DNA from 2 places in the Streptomyces sp. NPDC021356 genome. Region 1 is predicted to be linked to the other one. Evidence: riboswitches for the same ligand, from Rfam matches in the RefSeq annotation. Region 1 holds a riboswitch; the other holds the start of a gene.

Evidence for each region. A riboswitch is a leader RNA that binds a small molecule or an ion and turns the genes downstream of it on or off. The one in region 1 is predicted to bind S-adenosylmethionine.
Region 2: linked by a shared signal. The riboswitch ahead of AB0G56_RS03890 (aminotransferase class V-fold PLP-dependent enzyme) and the one ahead of thrC (threonine synthase) in region 1 are both predicted to bind S-adenosylmethionine.

The regions. Positions count from the first base shown of each region.
Region 1 is NZ_JBFACU010000007.1:183,326-194,933, forward strand. It holds gene AB0G56_RS11650 (cold-shock protein) at 260-463, opposite strand; gene AB0G56_RS11655 (MoaD/ThiS family protein) at 896-1,171, opposite strand; gene thrC (threonine synthase) at 1,168-2,457, opposite strand; SAM riboswitch class I at 2,476-2,649, opposite strand; gene AB0G56_RS11665 (glucosyl-3-phosphoglycerate synthase) at 2,861-3,805, shown strand; gene AB0G56_RS11670 (trehalose-6-phosphate synthase) at 3,913-5,346, shown strand; gene otsB (trehalose-phosphatase) at 5,421-6,290, opposite strand; gene AB0G56_RS11680 (DUF3263 domain-containing protein) at 6,380-6,640, opposite strand; gene AB0G56_RS11685 (extracellular solute-binding protein) at 6,710-7,981, opposite strand; gene AB0G56_RS11690 (ROK family protein) at 8,087-9,058, shown strand; gene nagA (N-acetylglucosamine-6-phosphate deacetylase) at 9,066-10,208, shown strand; gene AB0G56_RS11700 (1-phosphofructokinase family hexose kinase) at 10,368-11,297, shown strand; gene AB0G56_RS11705 (carbohydrate-binding protein) at 11,310-11,608, opposite strand, start outside.
Region 2 is NZ_JBFACU010000002.1:372,912-384,519, reverse strand. It holds gene AB0G56_RS03925 (Ig-like domain-containing protein) at 1-249, shown strand, start outside; gene AB0G56_RS03920 (hypothetical protein) at 380-775, opposite strand; gene AB0G56_RS03915 (heme-copper oxidase subunit III) at 983-1,603, shown strand; gene AB0G56_RS03910 (c-type cytochrome) at 1,666-2,475, shown strand; gene AB0G56_RS03905 (Rieske 2Fe-2S domain-containing protein) at 2,472-3,530, shown strand; gene AB0G56_RS03900 (ubiquinol-cytochrome c reductase cytochrome b subunit) at 3,527-5,164, shown strand; gene trpD (anthranilate phosphoribosyltransferase) at 5,313-6,377, shown strand; SAM riboswitch class IV at 6,462-6,578, shown strand; gene AB0G56_RS03890 (aminotransferase class V-fold PLP-dependent enzyme) at 6,760-8,133, shown strand; gene AB0G56_RS03885 (Lrp/AsnC ligand binding domain-containing protein) at 8,194-8,475, opposite strand; gene AB0G56_RS03880 (rhomboid family intramembrane serine protease) at 8,472-9,224, opposite strand; gene AB0G56_RS03875 (hypothetical protein) at 9,380-9,619, shown strand; gene AB0G56_RS03870 (NYN domain-containing protein) at 9,678-11,027, shown strand; gene AB0G56_RS03865 (NlpC/P60 family protein) at 11,385-11,608, shown strand, end outside.

The DNA.
Region 1 (11,608 bases):
CGGCCTTGTGGTTCCTTGCCCCACACGGCCTGCGGGCCTCACCGACCCGGTCCTTCGTTGTCACTCTCACCTTCAGAGTGCTAACGCAATGATTAGCACTCGGCATGGTCGAGTGCAAGCGCCTGGGGGGTGACCCGCAGTGGATCAGCCGGGGGCGAACGGAGGCGTACCGGCACGGCCCGGCGAGGCGGGGCGGGGCGGGGACGGACGAAGGGCCCGCACCCCCAAGGGAGGTGCGGGCCCTTCGCGTGAAGTACGTTCAGGCGGTGACGCGAACCATGTCGGCCTGCGGGCCCTTCTGACCCTGCGAGATCTCGAACTCGACCCGCTGGCCCTCTTCCAGCGTGCGGTAGCCGTCCATCTGGATCGCGCTGTAGTGGACGAAGACGTCCGCACCACCGTCGACCGCGATGAAGCCGTACCCCTTCTCCGCGTTGAACCACTTGACGGTGCCCTGAGCCATGCCTAACTCCCCTATTACTGGCCCTTGCACAGATCCGCACTTCGCGGATCCGGGTCAGACCTCACCCCCCGTGGATCGGGGGCGTGCGCCGGAACGCGTCGACCGCGGCTGAATGTATCTGTCCAACTGCCGTCTGCAACAGGTCAATCGGACGAGAATTCTGGGCGGGAGCGGTCCGGAATGTGACGAGAATTCAGCCGAACTCAGGGCAAGTCGGGCCCCATAAATCAAGACAAATGCCGCAGAATACCCGCGGATTTTGGCTGTTTCTCATCGGCGGACGGCAGGAATCACCAGGCGCTCACCCCGGAGATCCAGGGGCGCGTTCCCCAACTCTACCGTGCTCAATCCCATGGAATTGCCCCCTCCGCTTCTCTTGCGGAGGGGGCAATTCCCGGCACGCTCGGTCACTGCCATTACCGAAGGTAATGATCAGCCGCCGGCGACCGCCGGAATGATCGAGACGCCCGCGCCGTCCGGGGTCACCGTCTGAAGGCCCTGCTCGAAGCGGACGTCGTCGTCGTTGACGTAGACGTTGACGAAGCGGCGCAGCTTGCCCTGGTCGTCCAGGACGCGCGCGGCGATGCCCGTGTGGTTCTTCTCCAGGTCGGAGATGACATCGGCGAGGGTGGTGCCCTCGGCGCTCACCTCGGCCTGTCCGCCGGTGTAGGTGCGCAGGATGGTGGGGATGCGAACGGTCACGCTCATGATGCGAGGCCAGCCTCTCGGAAGGAGTCCAGGGTCGGGCGGATGGTGGCGGTCAGGCCGGTGCCGGCCACCGCGTCCAGGGTCTTCAGGCCGTCACCCGTGTTCAGGACGACGGTGGTCTTCGTCGGGTCGAGGACGCCGGCTTCGATCAGCTTCTTCGTGACGCCGACCGTCACGCCGCCCGCGGTCTCCGCGAAGATGCCCTCGGTGCGGGCGAGCAGCTTGATCGCGTCGACGACCTGATCGTCCGTCACATCCTCCACCGCTCCCCCGGTGCGGCGCGCGATGTCCAGGACGTACGGGCCGTCGGCGGGGTTGCCGATGGCGAGGGACTTGGCGATGGTGTTCGGCTTCTGCGGCCGGACGACGTCGTGCCCGGCCTTGAAGGCGGTGGACACCGGCGAGCAGCCCTCGGCCTGCGCGCCGAAGACCTTGTACGGCTTGTCCTCGACCAGGCCGAGCCGGATCAGCTCGCGCAGGCCCTTGTCGACCTTGGTGAGCTGCGAGCCGGAGGCGATGGGGACGACGATCTGGTCGGGCAGCCGCCAGCCGAGCTGCTCGCAGATCTCGTACGCCAGCGTCTTGGAGCCCTCGGCGTAGTACGGCCGCAGGTTGACGTTGACGAAGCCCCAGCCCTCACCGGCCGGGTCGCCGATCAGCTCGGAGCAGAAGCGGTTCACGTCGTCGTAGTTGCCCTCGATGCCGACGAGTTCGCCGCCGTAGATCGCGGCCATGACGACCTTGCCCTGCTCCAGGTCGTGCGGGATGAACACGCACGAGCGCAGGCCGGCGCGGGCGGCGGCGGCGCCGACGGCACCGGCGAGGTTGCCGGTGGAGGAGCAGGACAGGGTGGTGAAGCCGAAGGCGCGGGCGGCCTCCAGGGCCTGGGCGACGACGCGGTCCTTGAAGGAGTGCGTCGGGTTGCCGGAGTCGTCCTTGACGAAGAGCTTGCCGGTGTCGACGCCGAGTTCGGCGGCGAGGCGGTCGGCCTGGACGAGCTTGGTCCAGCCGGGGTTGAGGTTCGGCTTGCCGGCCACGTCGGCGGGGACGGGCAGCAGCGGGGCGTAGCGCCAGATGTTCGCCGGGCCGGCCTCGATCCGCCCCCGCAGCTCCTCGGTGTCGTAGGCCGAGAAGTCGTAGGCGATCTCCAGCGGGCCGAAACACTCCTCGCAGGCGAAGACCGGGCCGAGGGGCACGCGGTGGCCGCACTCGCGGCAGCTGAGCGCCGCGGCGGGACCGAGGTCGACGGTGGAGTCGGTGCTGCTTGCAACTGTCTGCACAGCCATGTGAGGCGAGGCCCTTTCTCCTCATCTTCCTCACGACGCATCTCGCCGTGAGACGGATTTGGCACCTTCCCTAGCCGGGAGCCTCGCGGTGGCGACCGGAGCGCCGTCGTGCGGCGATCCGTCGGTACGAGACCGGCTGGAGGGTTGCCGGGGCTTCATCGGGCCGTGTCCCTCTGCCCCTCTGGATGAGCGGTATTCGGTTGTGGTCACGCGGTTGTGGTCATGCGGCGACGGGTCGCGGCGACCCCGGCATGCGAGCGTCGTCCGCGTTGTTCAAGACTGTAACCGACGGCCCGGACGGTGAGAGATGGTCGTCCGAACCGCGAGACAGATCACACGATGATGTGATCCCGGACGGGCAGCGGGCCGCGGCGAGACGAGCAGGAGTGAGGAGTCACCGACCGTGCTGGAAGAAGTCGAGCGCTGGCTGAGGACACGGTCCTGGTCCGTCGCCGATCGGCCGCTCGACGGCGTCCTGGCCGCCAAACGGGCGAGCGGCTCCGCCGTCAGCGTCGTGCTGCCCGCGCTGAACGAGGAGGAGACGGTCGGCGACATCGTCGCCGTGATCCGCCGCGACCTGATGGCGCGAGCCCCGCTGGTCGACGAGCTCGTCGTGGTCGACTCCGGCTCCACCGACCGCACCTCCCAGGTGGCCGCCGCGGCGGGCGCCCGGGTCGTGCACCGCGACGCGATCCTCCCCCGCATCCCCGCGGTGCCCGGCAAGGGCGAGGTGCTGTGGCGCTCGCTGCTGGTGACCCGCGGGGACGTCGTCTGCTTCGTGGACGCCGACCTGCGGGAGTTCTCCGCCGACTTCGTCACCGGCATCGTCGGCCCGCTGCTCACCGACCCGGAGGTGCAGCTGGTCAAAGCCATGTACGACCGGCCCCTGGGCACCGCCGCCGGGCAGGGCGGCCGGGTCACCGAACTGATGGCCCGCCCGCTGCTCAACATGCACTGGCCGCAGCTGGCCGGATTCGTACAGCCGCTCGGCGGCGAGTACGCGGCCCGCCGCGCCCTGCTCGAACAGCTGCCCTTCCCCGTCGGCTACGGCGTGGAGCTGGGCATGCTCGTCGACGCGCTGCACCTGGTCGGCCTGGACGCGCTCGCCCAGGTGGACGTGGGCGAGCGCATCCACCGCCACCAGGACGGGCAGGCCCTCGGCCGGATGTCCGCCGCGATCTACCGCACCGCCCAGCTCCGCCTGGCCCGCGGCCACCTGATCCGCCCCACGCTCACCCAGTTCGAACGGGGCGAGGACGGCTTCGAGCCACGGACGTACTCCGTCGACACGGAGGAACGGCCCCCGATGACGGAGATCGCGGAGTACGCGGCACGGCGGGTGGCCTGAGCGGGCCTGGTGCGGCCCCGATGGGCCCGGGGCGGACGGCCGGAAGTACCCCCCGGCCCGCTCCCGCGTACGTTTGAGCGTTCGAGACCCGGGCTAGGTTGAGGACCATGGCTGCAACGCACGGTGCCGAGGTGCTGGTCGCTTCCAATCGCGGGCCGGTTTCGTACGACCTGGACGAGGACGGTTCCCTGCACGCGAAACGCGGTGGCGGAGGGCTGGTCTCCGGGCTTTCCGCGATCGGCCCGGACGCGGGCGCGGTGTGGGTGTGCGCCGCGCTCGACGACGCCGACCGGGAGGCCGTACGGCGCTTCGAGGACGGCCGGCGGCTGCCGCCCGAGGACACCGGCGGCCAGCGGGTCCGGATGCTCGACATCGCCCCGGACGTCTTCTCCGACGCCTACAACGGCATCGCCAACTCGGTGCTGTGGTTCGTCCACCACATGCTCTACCAGACCCCGCTGGAACCCGTCTTCGATACGGAGTTCCGGCGGCAGTGGGCGTCGTACGAGGCCTACAACCGGGCGTTCGCCGAGGCGCTGGCCGAGGAGGCCGCCGAGGGCGCGGCCGTGGTCGTGCAGGACTACCACCTGACGCTCGTCCCGGGTATGCTGCGCGATTTCCGGCCGGATCTGCGGATCGGGCACTTCTCGCACACGCCGTGGGCGCCGGTGGACTACTTCCGGATGCTCCCCGACGACATCGCCGAGCAGGTGCTGCGCGGCATGCTGGGCGCGGACCGGCTGGGCTTCCTCACCCAGCGGTGGGCGGACGCCTTCGCCCAGTGCTGCGAGACGCTGGCCGGCGGGCTCGGCGGCACCCGCGTGGGGGTGCACGGCCTGGGCGCGGACGCGGAGTTCCTGCGCGAGCGCTCGCACCGGGCCGACGTGAAGGAGCGGATGGCGGCGCTGCGCGAGGAGATCGGCGCCGCTCCGGACGGCGGCGCGCGCAGGACGATCGTCCGGGTGGACCGCACCGAGCTGTCGAAGAACATCGTGCGCGGGCTGCTGGCGTACCGGCAACTGCTCCAGGACCGCCCCGAGTGGCGCGAACGGGTGGTGCACATCGCCTTCGCCTACCCCTCACGGCAGGACCTCGCCGTCTACCGGGAGTACACGGCCGAGGTGCGGCGGCTGGCGGAGGAGATCAACCAGCGGTTCGGCACGCCCGGGTGGACGCCGGTCGTCCTGCACGTCAAGGACGACTTCGCCCGTTCCCTCGCGGCCTACCGGATCGCCGACGTGGCACTGGTCAACCCCATCCGGGACGGGATGAACCTGGTCGCCAAGGAGGTCCCGGTGATCTCCGACTCGGGGTGCGCGCTGGTGCTGTCGCGGGAGGCGGGCGCGTACGCCGAGCTGGGCGAGGACGCGCTGGTGGTGAACCCGTACGACGTTGCGGGCACGGCGGCGGCGCTGCACGAGGCCCTGAACATGCCCGGGACGGAACGCTCCGAACGCACGAACCGCCTGGCCGCGGCGGCCACCGCACTCCCCCCGGCCCAGTGGTTCCTGGACCAGTTGCATGAACTGAACGCGGGCTGAACCGGCGGCGCCGCCGTGCCCCGGGTTCCGACGCCGGGGCCGGAACCCCCGGAACTCGCCGTGGGCCCCGGGGGTCACATGCGGGCCGCCAGGGCCCCGAGGAGTTCCACCACTCCCGCCGGGCCCGGTACCACCAGGTCCGCGCGGTCCGACAGTTCGGTCACCTCCGTGCTGCCGCTGCACACGAGGACGCCCGGCAGGCCGTCGGAGCGGAGTTTGTCCAGAGCGGTGAAGGCGGGCAGGTCGCCGAGGTCGTCACCGGCGTAGAGGACGGAGCCGGCGCCGAGGTCGCGGACGTACTCCAGGAGGGCGACGCCCTTGTCCATGCCCGGCGGGCGCAGTTCGAGGACCATACGGCCCGGTTCGACGATCAGGCCGTGTTGGGCGGCCAGGTCGGCGAGCGGGCCGCGCAACGCGTCGAAGGCGGCCTGGGGGTCCTGGGCGCGGCGGGTGTGGACGGCCAGGGAGCGGCCCTTCTCCTCGATCCAGGTGCCGTGCCAGGCGCCGATCCGGTCGAGGAAGCCGGGCAGTTCCGCGCGGACGGCGGCGACGCCGGGGTGCGGGGCCGGGGCGGTGACCGTCGCGGTGGCCGCGTCCCAGCGTTCGGCGCCGTAGTGGCCGAGGACGACGAGGTGGTCGAGGCCGGCCACGCCGGCGAAGCCGCCGTGGCGCACCGCGACCCCGGCGGGGCGGCCGGTGACCACGACCACGGCGGCCACCTTCGGGGCGAGTGCGGCCAGGGCCGGCACCGCGTCCGGGTGGGCCCTGGCCCGGTCCGGGTCGGGCACGATCGGCGCGAGCGTGCCGTCGAAGTCGAGCGCGATCACCGCGCGCTCCGGGCGTGCGAGCAGCGCGGCGAGCCCGTCCCGCCCGGCCCGGGTGACCGGGGTCGGCAGGGCGGGGGCGTCGGGGGCGGGGTTGGTCGGATCCGTGTCGTGGCCCATACGCCGAACCTATCCACACACGGCCGGGCCCACTCCTCGGCCGCGCCCGCTCCTCGGCGGCGGCCTCCGCTCAGCGGTGGCCGGGCGGCTCAGCGCTCGGACCGCCGCGCGTCGCGCACCCGGCGCAGCCGGTTGACCGTCACCGGGTCGTGCGCCAGGGCGCGCGTGTCGTCGAGCAGGGCGTTGAGGAGCTGGTAGTAGCGGACGGGGGAGAGGCCGAGTTCCTCGCGTATCGCGCGTTCCTTGGCGCCGGGGCCCGTGAAGCCGCGCCGCTCCAGGGCGAGGATGTCCCGCTCCCGTCCCGCGAGGCCCGGCTCCCGCATCCCGTCCGGCTCGTCGCTCACGTCCATACGGGCACCGTAACCCTCACCACCGACAGTGGCCCGGGAGCCCCTCGGGCCGGCCCCCGCCCCTGAGGCTCACCCCGCGTTCTCCTTCGCCTCCGCCTGTGAGGCCTGGGTCTGCAGTTGGTTGAGGACGCCCGTGGGGTCGCCGCCCGGGGTGACCGTGCCGCCGATGCGCTTCTTGATCTCGGCGCTGACCTGGGCCCAGGACGTCTTGCCCGCCGGGTAGAGCTGGGCGAGTGACAGTTCCTGGAGGAAGGGCCACAGGTTCTTGTCCTGCGGGGCCGCGGCCATCGCCTCGGACGCGGAGGTGGTGACGGGCAGCAGGTCGTACTCGCGGGAGAAGTCAAGGACGTTCTTCTCGCTGTAGACGAAGTCGAGGAAGTCGCCGACCTCCTTGCGGTGGCCGTTCTTCTTGAAGGCCATCATCCAGTCGGTGACGCCCATGGTGGCCTTGGGCGTGCCGTTCCTGCCCGGCACCGGCACCATGCCGAACTTCACGCCCGCCTGCGTGGCCTTCTTCATCAGCGTGGGGTGGCCGTTGAGCATGCCGACCTGGCCCTTGGCGAAGGCGTCGAAGGCGTCGGCTCGGTTGAGCTTGCCGGGCGCGACGGGACCGGTCAGCCCCTTGCCGACCAGCTCGTCCCTGAGCCAGGTGAACGTCTCGGCGTTCTGCGGTGAGTTGATGGTGTACGTACCGATGTCGTCGGTGTAGCCGGCGCCGCCGCTGAGCAGCCACTGCATGGTCTCGGCCTGCGCCTCCTCGGGGCCGAGCGGCAGCGCGTACGGGTACTTCACGCCCTTGGCCTTCAGGGCCTCGGCGTCGGCGGCGAGGTCGTTCCACGTCTTGGGCGGGGTGAGGTTCGCCTGGGAGAAGAGCGTCTTGTTGTAGAAGAGCACGCGGGTGGAGGCGGCGAACGGGATGCCGTACTGCAGGTGCCGTACCTGGCCGGCCTCGGAGAGCTGGTCGAGGAAATCGGCCTGCACGGCTATGGAGAGCAGGTCGTCGGCCTTGTAGAGCAGGTCCTGGGCCGCGTAGTCGGCGTACGCGCCGATCTGGGCCATGTCCGGCGGGTCGCCGGCGTCGACCATCTCCTTGACCTTGCGGTCCACGTCGGTCCAGGAGTAGACCTTGACGTCGACCTTCACGCCGGAGTGCTGGGCCTCGTAGGCCCGGGCCAGTCCGTCCCAGTACTTCTGCGAGCCGTTGGCCGAGGAGTCGCCGTAGTCCGCGGCGACCAGGTGGAGGGTGACGTCGGAGGATCCGGTGCTCCCGCAGCCGCCGAGAACCGAGGTCATCCCCAGTGCGGACGCCGCCGCGATCATTCCTGTCCTACGCCGCTGCACCGTTTTCCCGCCCCAACCGTCTCGTGTTCACCATGCGGACAAGATAGGTCTACACCAGCGCAGTGGACTAGACCTCTCGCGGGTCGAAGGGCCACACTGTCCCCTGTGAGACACGTCATCGCGCTCGATGTGGGCGGCACCGGCATGAAGGCCGCACTGGTCGACGAGAACGGCGCGCTGCTCCACCAGGCGCGCCGGCCCACCGGCCGCGAGCGCGGCCCCGACGCCGTCGTCGAGGGCATCCTCGGCTTCGCCGCCGAACTGCGCGCGTACGGCGCCGGGCGCTTCGGCGAACCGGCCGCGGCCGCAGGCGTCGCCGTCCCCGGCATCGTCGACGAGGAGCAGGGCGTCGCCGCCTACTCGGCCAACCTCGGCTGGCGCGACGTACCCCTGCGCGACCTGCTCGCGAAGCGGCTCGGCACCCCCGTCGCCCTCGGCCACGACGTGCGCACCGGCGGACTCGGCGAGGGCCGGATCGGCGCGGGCAAGGGCGCCGACCGGTTCCTGTTCGTCCCGCTGGGCACCGGGATCGCCGGCGCCATCGGCATCGACGGCCGGGTGGAGGCGGGCGCGCACGGCTTCGCCGGCGAGATCGGGCACATCGTCGTCCGGCCCGGCGGCATCCCCTGCCCCTGCGGACAGCACGGCTGCCTGGAACGGTTCGCGTCCGCCTCCGCGGTCAGCCTGGCCTGGGCCGAGGCCTGCGGCGAGACCGGCGCCGACGCGGCGGACTGCGCCAAGGCCGTGGAGTTTGGCGACGCACGGGCACAGGCGGTGTGGCAGGAGGCCGTGGACGCCCTCGCCGACGGCCTGGTCACCGCGCTCACCCTGCTGGACCCGCGCACGCTGATCATCGGTGGCGGACTCGCCGAGGCCGGGGAGACGCTCTTCCGCCCGCTGCGGGAGGCCGTCCGCCGCCGGGTCACCTTCCAGAAGCTGCCCACGATCGTCCCCGCGGCCCTCGGGGACACCGCCGGATGCCTGGGCGCGGGCCTGCTCGCCTGGGACCTCCTCGCCGCGGCCGCCCCGGCCCCCGCCCCCTCTTCCTCTTCTCCTTCCACGACTGACCGGAGGTAGCCACCAGATGGCCCCCAGCAAGGTTCTCGACGGAGCCCGGGTGGTGCTGCCCACCGGGATCGCGGACGGCGGTCGCGTGATCGTCGCCGGCACACGGATCACCGGCGCCGCCCCCGAGGACGCCGAGACCGTCGACGTCACCGGGCACTGGCTCGTCCCCGGCTTCGTCGACCTCCACAACCACGGCGGCGGCGGCGCGGCCTTCTCCGGCTCGGCCGACGACGTCATGACCGCCGTCCGCGCCCACCGCGCCCACGGCACCACCACCGTCGTCACCTCCACGGTCACCGACGACATGAAGATCCTCACCCAGCAGGCCGGGCTCCTCTCCGAGTTGGCCGAACAGGGCGAGATCGCGGGCATCCACTTCGAGGGACCGTTCATCTCCCCGTGCCGCAAGGGCGCCCACTCCGAGGCGCTGCTGCGCGAGCCCGACCCGGCCGACGTGCGCAAGCTGGTCGACGCGGCCCGCGGCCACGCCAAGATGGTCACGCTCGCCACCGAACTGCCCGGCGGCCTCGACTCCGTACGGATGCTCGCCGAGCACGGCGTGATCGCGGCGATCGGGCACACCGACGCCACCTACGAGCAGACCGTGGAGGCGATCGACGCCGGAGCCACCGTCGCCACCCACCTGTTCAACGCGATGCCGACGCTCGGCCACCGCGCCCCCGGCCCGATCACCGCCCTCCTGGAGGACGAGCGGGTCACCGTCGAGCTGATCAACGACGGCGTCCACCTGCACCCCGCCGCCCTGGAACTGGCCTTCCACCACGCGGGCGCGGCCCGGGTCGCCTTCATCACCGACGCCATGGACGCCGCCGGCTCCGGCGACGGCCGCTACCTGCTCGGCCCGCTGGAGGTCGAGGTCACCGACGGAGTGGCCCGGCTGGTCGAGGGCGGCTCGATCGCGGGCTCCACACTCACCCTGGACCGTGCGTTCAGGCGCGCGGTCACCGTCGACCGGCTGCCGGTCGAGGACGTCGTACGGGCTCTGTCCGCCAACCCGGCCCGGCTGCTCGGCATGGACGACCGCGTCGGCTCCCTGGAGCCCGGCAAGGACGCCGACCTGGTGCTGCTCGACGAGGACTTCGTCCTCAAGGGCGTGATGCGGCGCGGCGAATGGGTGGTCGATCCCCAACTGGGCTGATCCGTCCGCCCCGCGACCGCCCGGCCCGACGCGGTGACCGGTACGGGGGGTGGGCGGCACGCCGTCCGTTTGGCATGATCGAAGCTCCGGCGGACGGCCGGAGCTTCGTGACAGGCGTACTTGCGTGACTAGCGCACCTATTGGGGGAGGCCGGCCCACGTGATCCTCACGGTCACGCTGAACACCGCTCTCGACATCACCTACCGGGTGCCGTCCCTGCGGCCCCACACCTCGCACCGGGTGTCGCAGGTGAGCGAGCGGCCCGGCGGCAAGGGCATCAACGTGGCCCGGGTCCTCGCGGCCCTCGGCCACGAGGTGACGGTCACCGGTTTCGCGGGCGGCGCCACCGGACGCGAGGTGCACGCCGGGCTCGCGGCCGAGCCCGGCCTGACGGACGCGCTGGTCCCGGTGGCCGGCGCGACCCGGCGCACGGTGGCGGTGGCCGACGAGCACACCGGCGACACCACCCAGCTCAACGAGCCGGGCCCGCTGGTCAGCGCCGCCGAGTGGGCCGCCTTCCAGGACGCCTACGAGGGCCTGCTCCCGTCCGTGTCGGCGGTGGCGCTGTGCGGCAGCCTGCCGCCCGGCCTGCCGGTGGGCGCGTACGCGGGCCTGGTGCGCGCCGCGCGCGCCGCGCGCGTGCCCGTCCTGCTGGACACCAGCGGCGAGGCGCTGCGCCGCGGCCTGGCCGCCCGCCCCGACGTCATCAAGCCGAACGCCGACGAACTGGCCGAGCTGACCGGCTCCCACGAGCCGCTGCGCGCCACCCAGGACGCCCGCAGGCGCGGCGCCCACACGGTCATCGCCTCCCTCGGCGCCAAGGGCCTGCTCGCCCACACCCCCGAAGGCATGTGGCGGGCCGCCCCGCCCGCCCGCGTCCAGGGCAACCCGACCGGCGCGGGCGACTCGGCGGTCGCGGGCCTGCTCTCCGGCCTGGTGGAGAACCTGCCCTGGCCGGACCGCCTGGCCCGCGCGGTCGCCCTCTCGGCGGCCACCGTCCTGGCCCCGGCGGCGGGCGAGTTCGACCGCACGGCGTACGAGAAGCTGCTGGGGCGGGTGGAGGTGACGGGGGAGGTCAGCGCGGCGTGAGGGCCGTCGGCCTCACGACCCGACCCAGTCCTTGACCAGCCACAGCTGGTCGAGGTAGGCGTCGCACTGGTCGCCCTGCTCGCACGAGATCTTGAGGGTGTTCGTGCCCTTGTTGAGCTGGATCCAGTTGTAGGTCTTCGTCCAGCCCTTCTCGTAGTCGCCCTCGCCGGCGTTCGTCCAGTTCTTCAGCTTGACGGCGGTGGTGGACGGGGTGCCGTTGACCGTGAGGGTGGCCTTGCCGTCCTTGCCGGGGACGCTGTAGCCGATGTAGACGCTGTACTTGCCGTCGTCCGGGATGCCGTTGACCGTCC
Region 2 (11,608 bases), on a different contig from region 1:
GCCAACGTCAGCCACGGCTGCACCGGCATGAGCACCTCGAACGCCAAGTGGTTCTTCGACAACATCCACGAGGGCGACGTCGTCCAGGTCGTGAACTCCAAGGGCAAGGCGATGGAGCTGTTCGACAACGGCTTCGGCGACTGGAACCTGCCCTGGCAGAAGTGGCTCCAGGGCAGCGCCCTGACCTCCGGCGCCCAGTCGGCCACCCCCCAGGGCAACCCGGCCAGACTGAGCCCCCAGGGCCTCTGAGGAGGCGGCAGGACCAGGAGGGGCCCGGGACGGCACCGACATGCGGCTCCGCCGCGTGGGCGAGCCCGGCCCGGGACTGCCCGCGGCCGCGAGGCACCGGGCCGCCCCCGCCCCTCGGACGCCCAGCCGCTCAGACCAGCGCGGGCTTGCGCAGCAACGCGGCCAGCGCGGTGGCGAACTCCACCGGCTCCACCGGCGAGGTGACCGCCGCGTCCGCACGGCTCCACGTCGCCAGCCAGGCGTCCTGGGGCCGTCCGATGAGCAGCAGCACCGGCGGGCAGCGGAAGACCTCGTCCTTGATCTGGCGGCACATCCCCATGCCACCCATCGGCACGGCCTCGCCGTCCAGGACGCAGACGTCGATCCCGCCCCGGTCCAGCTCGGCGAGGACCGCCGCGGGTGTGGCGCACTCCACGAACTCCACCACGGGCGCGTCCTGCGCCGGCCGCCGGCCGGTGGCCAGCCGCACCTGCTCCCGGGTGTTGGCGTCGTCGCTGTAGACCAGGACCGTCGCGGTCGCCTGCATTGTTCCTCCACGCCTCTTGGGAAGACCTTGAGAAGACACAGCAAAGTGCGGGAACTTCCGGGTACCGATGGCGCGGATGCTACTCCCTCCCAGACTCGCCCAACACCGCCTGGAACACCCCTTCGATGGGCCATACGGGCTGGACACACCCCACAGACACTCCGAACGGCACCCCCCGGAGTGAGGGCGGGATAAGCGACCGACATAATGTCGGTCGTGGCGACAGCAACGACAGTAGAAACCGGGCACGCGCACCCGTCGGTCAACCGGCCGAACCTCACCAGCGTCGGAACCATCATCTGGCTGAGTTCCGAGCTGATGTTCTTCGCGGCCCTCTTCGCGATGTACTTCACCCTGCGATCGGTGACGGGTCCGGCGCACTGGAAGGAGATGGCGGACCACCTCAACGTCCCCTTCTCGTCGGCGAACACCACGATCCTGGTGCTCTCCTCACTCACCTGCCAGCTCGGCGTCTTCGCCGCCGAGCGCGGTGACGTGAAGAAGCTCCGGGGCTGGTTCACCGTCACCTTCATCATGGGTGCGATCTTCATCGGCGGTCAGATCTACGAGTACACCAGCCTGGTGAAGGAGGACGGGCTCTCCCTGTCCTCCGACCCGTACGGCTCGGTGTTCTACCTGACCACCGGCTTCCACGGCCTGCACGTGACGGGCGGTCTCATCGCCTTCCTGCTGGTCCTCGGCCGCACCTACGCGGCCAAGAGGTTCACGCACGAGCAGGCGACGGCGGCCATCGTCGTGTCCTACTACTGGCACTTCGTCGATGTCGTCTGGATCGGCCTCTTCGCCACGATCTACCTGATCAAGTAGCCGAAGAACCGATCCGAGTCCGCAAAGCATCGACGCAGAAGATCCTGACACCGGGGTAATCCGTGAAAAAGCTCTCCGCACGACGACGCCATCCGCTGGCGGCGGTCGTCGTCCTCCTTCTCGCGCTGGCGGCCACGGGGGGGCTGTACACCGCGTTCGCGCCCGCGAGCAAGGCGAAGGCCGACGACTCCGCTCAGTCCCTCACCATCGAGGAGGGCAAGAAGCTCTACCAGGTCGGCTGCGCAAGCTGCCACGGCACCGGTGGTCAGGGCACCACTGACGGTCCGTCCCTGGTGGGCGTGGGCGCCGCGGCAGTCGACTTCCAGGTCGGCACGGGCCGTATGCCGGCCCAGCAGCCGGGCGCGCAGATCCCGCGCAAGAAGGTCATCTACAGCCAGGCCGAGATCGACCAGCTGGCGGCGTACATCGCCTCCCTGGGCTCCGGGCCGGCCGTGCCGACGAAGAACCAGTACAGCCCGGAGGGCGCGGACATCGCCAAGGGCGGTGAGCTGTTCCGTACCAACTGCGCCCAGTGCCACAACTTCACCGGCAAGGGCGGTGCGCTCACGCACGGCAAGTTCGCCCCGGACCTCACGGGCGTCGCCCCGAAGCACATCTACGAGGCCATGCAGACCGGCCCGCAGAACATGCCGTCCTTCCCCGACACGACCATGTCCGGGAAGAACAAGAAGGACATCATCGCGTACCTGAACGCGATCAACGGCGACCAGACGACCAACCCCGGCGGTCTTGAGCTGGGCGGCCTCGGGCCGGTCAGCGAGGGTCTGTTCGCGTGGATCTTCGGACTGGGCGCGCTGATCGCCGTCGCCGTGTGGGTCGCCGCTCGGACCGCAAAGGCCAAGAAGTCATGAGTAGCCAAGACATTCCAGAAGAGAACCTGCCTGCCGAGCAGGGCACGGCGCACGGCGCCGTAGGGGTCGCGGACGACAAGAACCCGTTCGCCGACCCGGGCCTGCCGCCCCACGAGCACCGGATCCAGGACATCGACGAGCGGGCCGCCAGGCGGTCCGAGCGTGCCGTCGCCCTGCTGTTCACGGTCTCGATGCTGGCCACCGCGGGGTTCATCGCCTCGTACGTGACCATCCCGAACGACAAGTCGATCTTCGTCTTCCCGCTCGGGCACATCAGCGCGATGAACTTCGCGCTGGGCCTGACGCTGGGTGTGGCGCTGTTCTGCATCGGCGCGGGCGCGGTCCACTGGGCCCGCACCCTGATGTCCGACGCGGAGGTCGCCGACGAGCGTCACCCGATCGAGGCGTCCCCCGAGGTCCGCGCGAAGGTCCACGCCGACTTCAAGCAGGGCGCCAAGGAGTCCGCGATCGGCCGCCGCCCGCTGATCCGCAACACCATGCTGGGCGCGCTCACCCTGGTCCCGCTCTCCGGCCTGTTCCTGCTGCGCGACCTGGGCCCGCTGCCCAAGGAGTCCCTCCGCCACACCATGTGGGCCAAGGGCAAGCGCCTGGTCAACATGAACACCAACCAGCCGCTGCGTCCCGAGGACGTCGCCGTCGGTTCGCTGACCTTCGCCAAGCCCGAGGGCCTGGAGGAGACGAACGAGGACTTCCAGACCGAGATCGCCAAGGCGGCCCTGATGATCGTCCGGCTCCAGCCGGACAACATCAAGGACAAGCGCGAACTCGCATGGTCGCACCAGGGCGTCGTTGCCTACTCGAAGATCTGCACCCACGTCGGTTGCCCGATCTCCCTGTACGAGCAGCAGACGCACCACGTGCTGTGCCCGTGCCACCAGTCCACCTTCGACCTCTCCGACGGCGCCCGAGTCATCTTCGGCCCGGCCGGTCACGCCCTGCCGCAGCTGCGCATCGGCGTGGACAGCGAGGGGTACCTCGAGGCGCTCGGCGACTTCGAGGAGCCCGTCGGTCCTGCATTCTGGGAGCGCGGATGAGTACTACTGCGAGCAACCCGACCCGCTCGCGCGGGAAGGCACCGGCCGGCGAGAAGCTCGCCGACTGGGCCGACGGCCGGCTGGGCATCTACAGCCTGGCCAAGGCCAACATGCGCAAGATCTTCCCCGACCACTGGTCGTTCATGCTGGGTGAGGTCTGCCTCTACAGCTTCCTGATCATCATCCTCACGGGTGTGTATCTGACGCTGTTCTTCCACCCCTCGATGAACGAGGTGGTGTACCACGGCAGCTACGTCCCGCTCCAGGGACAGCTGATGAGCGAGGCGTTCAACTCGACCCTGCACATCTCCTTCGAGGTGCGCGGTGGTCTGCTCATCCGGCAGATCCACCACTGGGCCGCGCTGATCTTCCTCGCGGGCATGTTCGTGCACATGATGCGCGTGTTCTTCACCGGCGCGTTCCGCAAGCCGCGTGAGATCAACTGGATGTTCGGCTTCCTGCTGTTCGTCCTGGGCATGTTCACCGGTTTCACCGGCTACTCGCTCCCGGACGACCTGCTGTCCGGCACCGGTGTCCGCTTCATGGAGGGCGCGATCCTGTCCGTGCCGATCATCGGCACGTACATCTCGTACTTCCTCTTCGGCGGCGAGTTCCCCGGTCACGACTTCGTGGCCCGGTTCTACTCGATCCACATCCTGCTGCTGCCGGGCATCATGCTCGGCCTGGTCGTCGGCCACCTGATCCTGGTCTTCTACCACAAGCACACGCAGTTCGCGGGCCCCGGCAAGACCAACAACAACGTCGTCGGCATGCCGCTGCTGCCGGTCTACATGGCCAAGGCCGGAGGCTTCTTCTTCCTGGTCTTCGGTGCCATCGCGGCCATCGCGGCGATCGCGCAGATCAACCCGATCTGGGCCATCGGCCCCTACCGGCCGGACCAGGTGTCCACCGGCGCCCAGCCCGACTGGTACATGGGCATGGCCGAGGGTCTCATCCGCGCCATGCCGGGCTGGGAGATCAACTTCTGGGGCCACACGCTGGTCCTGGGCGTGTTCATCCCGCTGGCGCTCTTCGGTGTGGTCCTCGCCGCGATCGCGCTGTACCCGTTCATCGAGGCCTGGGTCACCGGCGACCGGCGCGAGCACCACATCCTGGACCGCCCGCGCAACGTCCCGACCCGCACGGCCTTCGGTGCCGCGTGGATCGCCTGGTACTTCGTGCTGCTGGTCGGTGGTGGAAACGACCTGTGGGCCACCCACTTCCACCTGTCGATCAACGCCATCACCTGGTTCGTCCGCATCGCGTTCTTCCTGGTGCCCGTCATCACGTTCGTCGTCACCAAGCGGATCTGCCTCGGCCTGCAGCGGCGGGACAAGGACAAGGTGCTGCACGGCCGCGAGTCGGGCATCATCAAGCGCCTGCCGCACGGTGAGTTCATCGAGGTCCACGAGCCGCTCAGCCAGGAGCAGCTGTACACCCTCACGGCTCACCACCAGTACGAGCCGGCCGAGATCGGCCCGACGGTCGACGAGAACGGTGTCGAGCGCAAGGTCGGCGGTACGGAGAAGCTGCGCGCCAAGCTCAGCAACGCGTACTTCGGTGAGGACAGCCAGATCGCGAAGCCGACCGTCGAGGAGTACAAGGAGATCACGAGCGGCCACGGCCACCACTGATCGCTTAACCCTGAGCGTCGCCACGCCACGGTCGAAGGGCCCCGTCCGAACCCCGGACGGGGCCCTTCGCCCTGTCCGGGGCTGGATAGGGTGGAAGGCGATACGGCAGAACGTCCGGGCGTCCCGGACACCGATTCAGGAGCGGCTTATGAGCGCTGTGACCCCCGCTGGAGGCGACACCGCGGCGGGCCGTTCCTGGCCCCGGATGCTGAACGGTCTGCTGGAGGGCCGGAACCTGGCCGCCGACGACACCGCCTGGGCCATGGACCGGATCATGGGCGGCGAGGCGACGGACGCCCAGATCGCGGCCTTCGCGGTCGCCCTGCGCGCCAAGGGTGCGACCGTCGAGGAGATCACCGGACTCGTCCGCACGATGTACGAGCACGCGAACGTGATCCAGGTTCCCGGCGCCACCGTCGACATCGTCGGCACCGGCGGCGACGGAGCCAAGACGGTGAACATCTCCACCATGTCCTCGATCGTCGTCGCGGGCACCGGCGCCAAGGTCGTCAAGCACGGCAACCGGGCCGCGTCCTCCGCGTCCGGGGCCTCCGACGTGCTGGAGAAGCTCGGCGTCAACCTCGACCTGACCCCGCGACGGGTCGTCGAGGTCGCCGAGGAGGCCGGGATCACCTTCTGCTTCGCGGTGAAGTTCCACCCGGCGCTGCGCCATGTCGGCGCCGCCCGCGGGCAGTTGGGCATCCGTACGGTGTTCAACCTGCTCGGTCCGCTGACCAACCCGGCGAAGGTGAAGGCCCAGGCGGTCGGTGTGGCCGTGGCGCACGAGGCACCGATCGTGGCGGGTGTCTTCGCCGAACGCGGCAACTCCTCCCTGGTCTTCCGGGGCGACGACGGGCTCGACGAGCTGACCACCACCGCGACCTCGCGGGTGTGGGTGGTCCGGGACGGCGAGGTCACCGAGGAGGCCTTCGACCCGCGCGACGTCGGTCTGGAACTGGTGCCGGTGGAGGCCCTGCGCGGCGCGGACGCCTCCTACAACGCCGAGGTCGCCCGCCGCCTGCTGGACGGCGAGAGCGGCCCCGTACGGGACGCCGTGCTGCTGAACTCGGCGGCGGCCCTGGTCGCCCTGGAGCCGGGCTCCGGGACGCTGGTGGAGCGGATCCGGGCCGGGATGGCGCGGGCGGCCGAGTCGATCGACTCCGGGGCGGCACGGCGCACGCTGGAGCGCTGGGTGGCCGCGAGCAACGCCTGAGGCCGTGCGGTGCGACGCGGGGCGCAGTCCACGATCCGGACTGCGCCTTGCGCGCACAAGATCGTATGGCAGGATGTTGGACCAGGTCATGAGTGACAGCCATATGGCCCCGGCCGGCTGTCCGGCAACCCTCCGTCCGTGGCGGGGTGCCCCGGGTGAAGACCAGGTCGTAGGCAGCGAGGTCTACGGCAAGCGCGGACCCCTCGCGTCACCAGGGGTCCTGGTCGTACGAGGGAGCCTTCCGTGAGCAAGCGAATGCGTTAGGGCGTCGAGCCCCGCCTCCGCACACCCTTTTTCACCTTCGCCGCGCTGGAGCCTCTTCCGGTCTTCGAGCAGTACGTGCTCGCGCGGTGATTCCACCTGCTTTCACGGGAGTTCCTCCATGTCTGTCTCCACCGTTGCCGCCGACCAGTCCGTTTGCCGTGACATTTCCGGGCCGCTGCCCGTTCTGGGACGGGATGTCACCGTGCCGCTGGTGACCGGTGGCGAGGTCAGCTACGCCGCCCTCGACTACGCGGCCAGCGCCCCCGCGCTCCAGCGGGTCTGGGACGACGTGGCGGCGTACGCGCCGTACTACGGCAGCGTCCACCGCGGCGCCGGCTACCTCTCGCAGCTCTCCACCGACCTCTTCGAGAACGCCCGGCGCACGGTCGCCGAGTTCCTCGACTGCCGCGCGGACGACCAGGTGGTGTTCACCCGGTCCACCACCGACTCCCTCAACCTCCTGGCCCGGGTGGTCCCGGCGGACTGCCGGGTGTTCGTCTTCGAGACCGAGCACCACGCCTCGCTGCTGCCGTGGCGGGACGCGCAGGTGACCTACCTCAACGCCCCGCGCACCCCCGAGCAGGCCGTGGCCACCCTGGAGCGGGCCCTGGCCGAGCGCGAGCCGCACGGCCCCGCCCTGGTCTGCGTCACCGGCGCCTCCAACGTCACCGGTGAACTGTGGCCCGTACGGGAGCTGGCCGCCGCCGCGCACGCGCACGGCGCCCGGATCGTCCTGGACGCCGCCCAGCTCGCCCCGCACCACCCGGTGTCCGTCAAGGACCTCGACGTCGACTGGGTCGCCTTCTCCGGCCACAAGCTCTACGCCCCCTTCGGCTCCGGCGTGCTGGCCGGGCGCGCGGACTGGCTGCGCGCGGCCGAGCCGTACCTCGCGGGCGGTGGCGCCAGCCGCCGGGTGACGCGGCGCACCGACGGGGGAGTGGACGTGGAGTGGCACGACAGCGCCGCCCGCCACGAGGCCGGCTCGCCGAACGTCATCGGCGCCTACTCCATCGCCGCGGCCTGCAAGGCGCTGACCGAGGCCGGGTTCGACACGCTGGTGGCCCGCGAGCAGTACCTCATCGGCGAGGTCCGAAAGGGGCTGGCCGCGGTCCCGGAGGTCAAGGTGCTCTCCCTGTTCGGGGACGACGCCCCGCGGGTCGGCGTGATCTCCTTCGTCGTGGAGGGCTGGAACAGCTCGCACTTCGCCGCCGCGCTCTCCGCCGAGTACGGCATCGGCGTCCGCGACGGCCTGTTCTGCGCCCACCCGCTGGTGCGCACCCTGCTCGGCAGCGACCCGCAGACCCAGGGCGAGTGCGGCGCCCCCGAGGCCGCGCCCGGCGAGAAGTCCCTCAACGCCATCCGTGTCAGCTTCGGCGCGGGCACCCCCGACGAGCACGTGGAGCGCTTCGTGACGGCGGTGCGGGAACTGGTGGCCGAGGGTGCGAAGTGGTCGTACCGCACGGAGGACGGCCGCTGCGTCCCGGCCGTGTGAGGCCCGGCGCCCCGGACGCGGTGTCCGCAGGGTGGTGTCCAGGAGGCGGTGTTCAGGCGGTCAGGAGTCAAGACCGATCGCGAACGCCGCCTCAAGGTCGTGCTGCGAGTACGTGCGGAAGGCGACGTGCGTGTCCGTGGCCTGAACGCCGGGGATCTTGCTGATCCGGCCCGGGATGATCTCCGCCAGGTCCTCGTGCCGGCCCACCCGCACCATGGCGATCAGGTCGTACGTCCCGGTGACGGAGAAGACCTCGCTCACGCTCTCCAGCGAGGCGATCCGCTCGGCGATCTCGGGGATCCGGTCCACGCTGGTCTTGATGAGGACGATCGCGGTGATCACGGCTGGTTCTCTCCCTCGGGGGCCGGAGCAGGGGTGACCTTCACTCTAGTCGGCCGCCCGAACCTGGCCCACGCGTAGCCGAAGCCGAGCGCGAAGCCGACGACGTGGGCCAGGTAGGCCACGCCGGGCCCGTCGGCCGCCCGGCCCGCCGCCAGCCACTGCAGGGCCGCCCAGAACGGCAGGACGACCCAGGCGGGCAGGCGCAGCGGCAGGAAGAAGAGGAACGGCAGCACGCTGGTGACCCGGGCCCGCGGGAAGAGGTACAGGAAGGCGCCGAGCACCGCCGAGATCGCGCCCGACGCCCCGACCAGGGTCTGGGCGGAGTCCGCGTGGGCGCCCGCGTACCCCAGCAGGGCCAGGTAGCCGCAGCCGACGTAGAACAGCGTGAACTCGACGCGGCCCACGCGTTCCTCGGTCATCGCGCCGAAGACGTACAGGAAGAGCATGTTGCCGAGCAGGTGCACCCAGCTGCCGTGCACGAACAGGGCCGTCGCGGGGGTGAGCGCGGCCCGCGCCGAGCCCGTGAAGAGGTCGGCGGGGAGCACGCCCCAGTGCCGGAAGTAGGCCTGCTGGGCCCGCACCAGGGCGTCCCCGGTGCCGTAGGCGGGGACGAGGCCCGCCGCGGGGCCGCTCGCGAAGACCGCGCAGCACAGGACGATCAGGGCGGTCGTCACCGGCGCCGGTGTGGTCCGTACCGCTCTGAGGGCCCTGACCGCCCGGGCGGCGACCGCGTTCCTGTAGCTGATCATGTGCACAGAGCATGACGCAACGGGGCGTACCAGCACAGATCGCCTCGCCGCCGTGGACAGCCGGGCGCCGAGGGGCCCCCAGGCCGTAGGGTTACGAGCCGGCGCACCGGGAAGCCGGCGCGTCACGGACTTGGGAAGGAAAGTGAGCAGCCCCGATGACGGTTCCCCTGCCGACCGCCACGACGCGGTGGCGCTGCACCCTCTGCGGCAACCTCACCCGTTTCGACGTGACGCGTTCGTCGAAGGTCGTCGAGTACGTCCACCTCGACCTGGCCGGAGAGCCCACGGTCGAGGAGCGCGAGGTCGTCAGTGAGACCATCGAGTCGGTGCGCTGCCGCTGGTGCAACGCCGTGGACAAGGTCGAACTCGTGGACAGGCCGGGCACCGGCTCCTGAGCGGAGCGGGCCCGCACAGGTGACCCCGCGGGGGTCCCGTGAGGCATTGGGGTGACGGATGGCGGAGACACGAGGCGGGGAGCCGGGCGACGGCGCCGCCGAGGTGCTCGACCGTCCGCTGCCCGACGGCGTGCGTCGCCGGGTCGTGCAGATCGTGGCCGACGCCTTCGGCCGGCTGACCGTGAGCGAGCTGCCCGCGCAACTGCGCCAGTACGCCCGGTTCGCGCCCAACCGCCGGGCCAAGTTCGCGGGCAACGCGATGGCGGCGGCCCTGGAGACGGACGCGGTGTTCCGGCAGCGGGTCGGGGAGAAGTTCCGGGAGGCGCAGGAGGAGTTGTGCGGCGCCCTCGACGCCGGCTCGCCGCCCCCGGCCGCGGACCCGCTCGACGTGGCCGCCGCGGCCTACGTCCTGCGCCCGGCGGGCTGGGTGAAGCTGGTGACCGCGGCCGGCGAGGAGGCCCTGCGGGCGCACGCCGAACGCGCCGACGAGGAGAACCGCGCCGAGCTGGAGCGGCTGCGCCGGCAGGTGGCCGCCACCCGCGAGCAGACCCGTGCCGAGACCGAACGGCTGCGCGCCGACCTGGACGCGGCCCGCAAGGAGGCCGAGTCGCTGCACCGCAAGCTGCGCGCGGCGCTCAGCGACGTCAAGCGCGGCGAGGCGGCGCTGCGCAAGCTGCGCGGCGAGACCGAGGCGGTGCGCGCCGAGGCGCAGGTGCAGGTGTCGGCCGCCGAGAGCGAGAACCGGCGGCTCAAGGCCCGCCTGGGCGAGGCGGAGGCCGCCCTGGAGGCCACCCGCAAGGCGGCCCGCGAGGGGCGCAGCGTCGAGGACATGCGGGTGCGGCTGCTGCTGGACACCGTGCTCGAGGCCGCCCAGGGGCTCCGGCGTGAACTGGCGCTGCCGCCGGTGTCCGTACGGCCCGCCGAGACCGTGGACGCGGTGGAGCCGGGCCGGATGACGCCGAAGGACATCGCCGCCCGGGCGCTGTCCGAGCACGACCCGGCGATCCTCGACCAGTTGCTGGCGCTGCCGCAGGCGCACCTGGTCGTCGACGGCTACAACGTCACCAAGACCGGCTATCCGCAGATGCCGCTGGAGAAGCAGCGCCTCAGGCTCCTCGGGCAGCTCTCGCAGCTCGCCGCGCAGACCGGCGCGGAGGTCACCTGTGTGTTCGACGGGGCCGAACTGGCCGCGCCGGTGCTGCTCGCGCCGCCGCGCGGAGTGCGGGTGCTCTTCTCCAAGCCGCGTGTCACCGCGGACGAGTTGATCCGCCAGCTGGTGCGCGCCGAGCCGCCGGGCCGGCCGGTCATCGTCGCCTCCACCGACCGTGAGGTGGCCGACGGGGTGGCCCGGGCGGGAGCGCGTCCGGTGGCGTCGGCGGTGCTGCTGAAGCGGCTGTCGCGCGGCTGAAGTTCCCTCGCCGCGCGGCTGAAGGGCGTGCCCCACGACTTGAAGGACCTGCCCACGGCTGAAGGACCTGCCCACGGCTGAAGGACCTGCCCACGGCTGAAGGACCTGCCCACGGCTGAATTCGGGCAAAAGGCGATTTACTTATCATTCGCAACATAGAGGTTTGATGCCCGAATTGACGGAACCGTCACGCGACGTAGCGTCAACCATGCCTCACCCCTCGTGAGTTGCGTGCAAAGAATGCGGGCTGTGACGGAATTTCTTGGTGGCAGGATTTGAATTCATCACGATGAGGTCACTAGGGTCTGGCTTCGAACCTCCGAGCGGGTGGTCACTCACAAGAAGGAGCTCGCTTCCGTGGCGTCCCACCGTCGACCCAAACAGCCCAGTCGCGCACGCGTGACGATGCTCACCACCGCAGCCGCCGCTGCCGTCGCGATCAGCGCGCAGGCGGCCAACGCGGCGCCGAGCGAGAAGCCGAGCAAGGACGAGGTCAAGTCCAAGGTCGACAAGCTCTACGAGCAGGCGGAGCAGGCCACCGAGAAGTACAACGGTGCCAAGGAGAACCAGGAGAAGCTCCA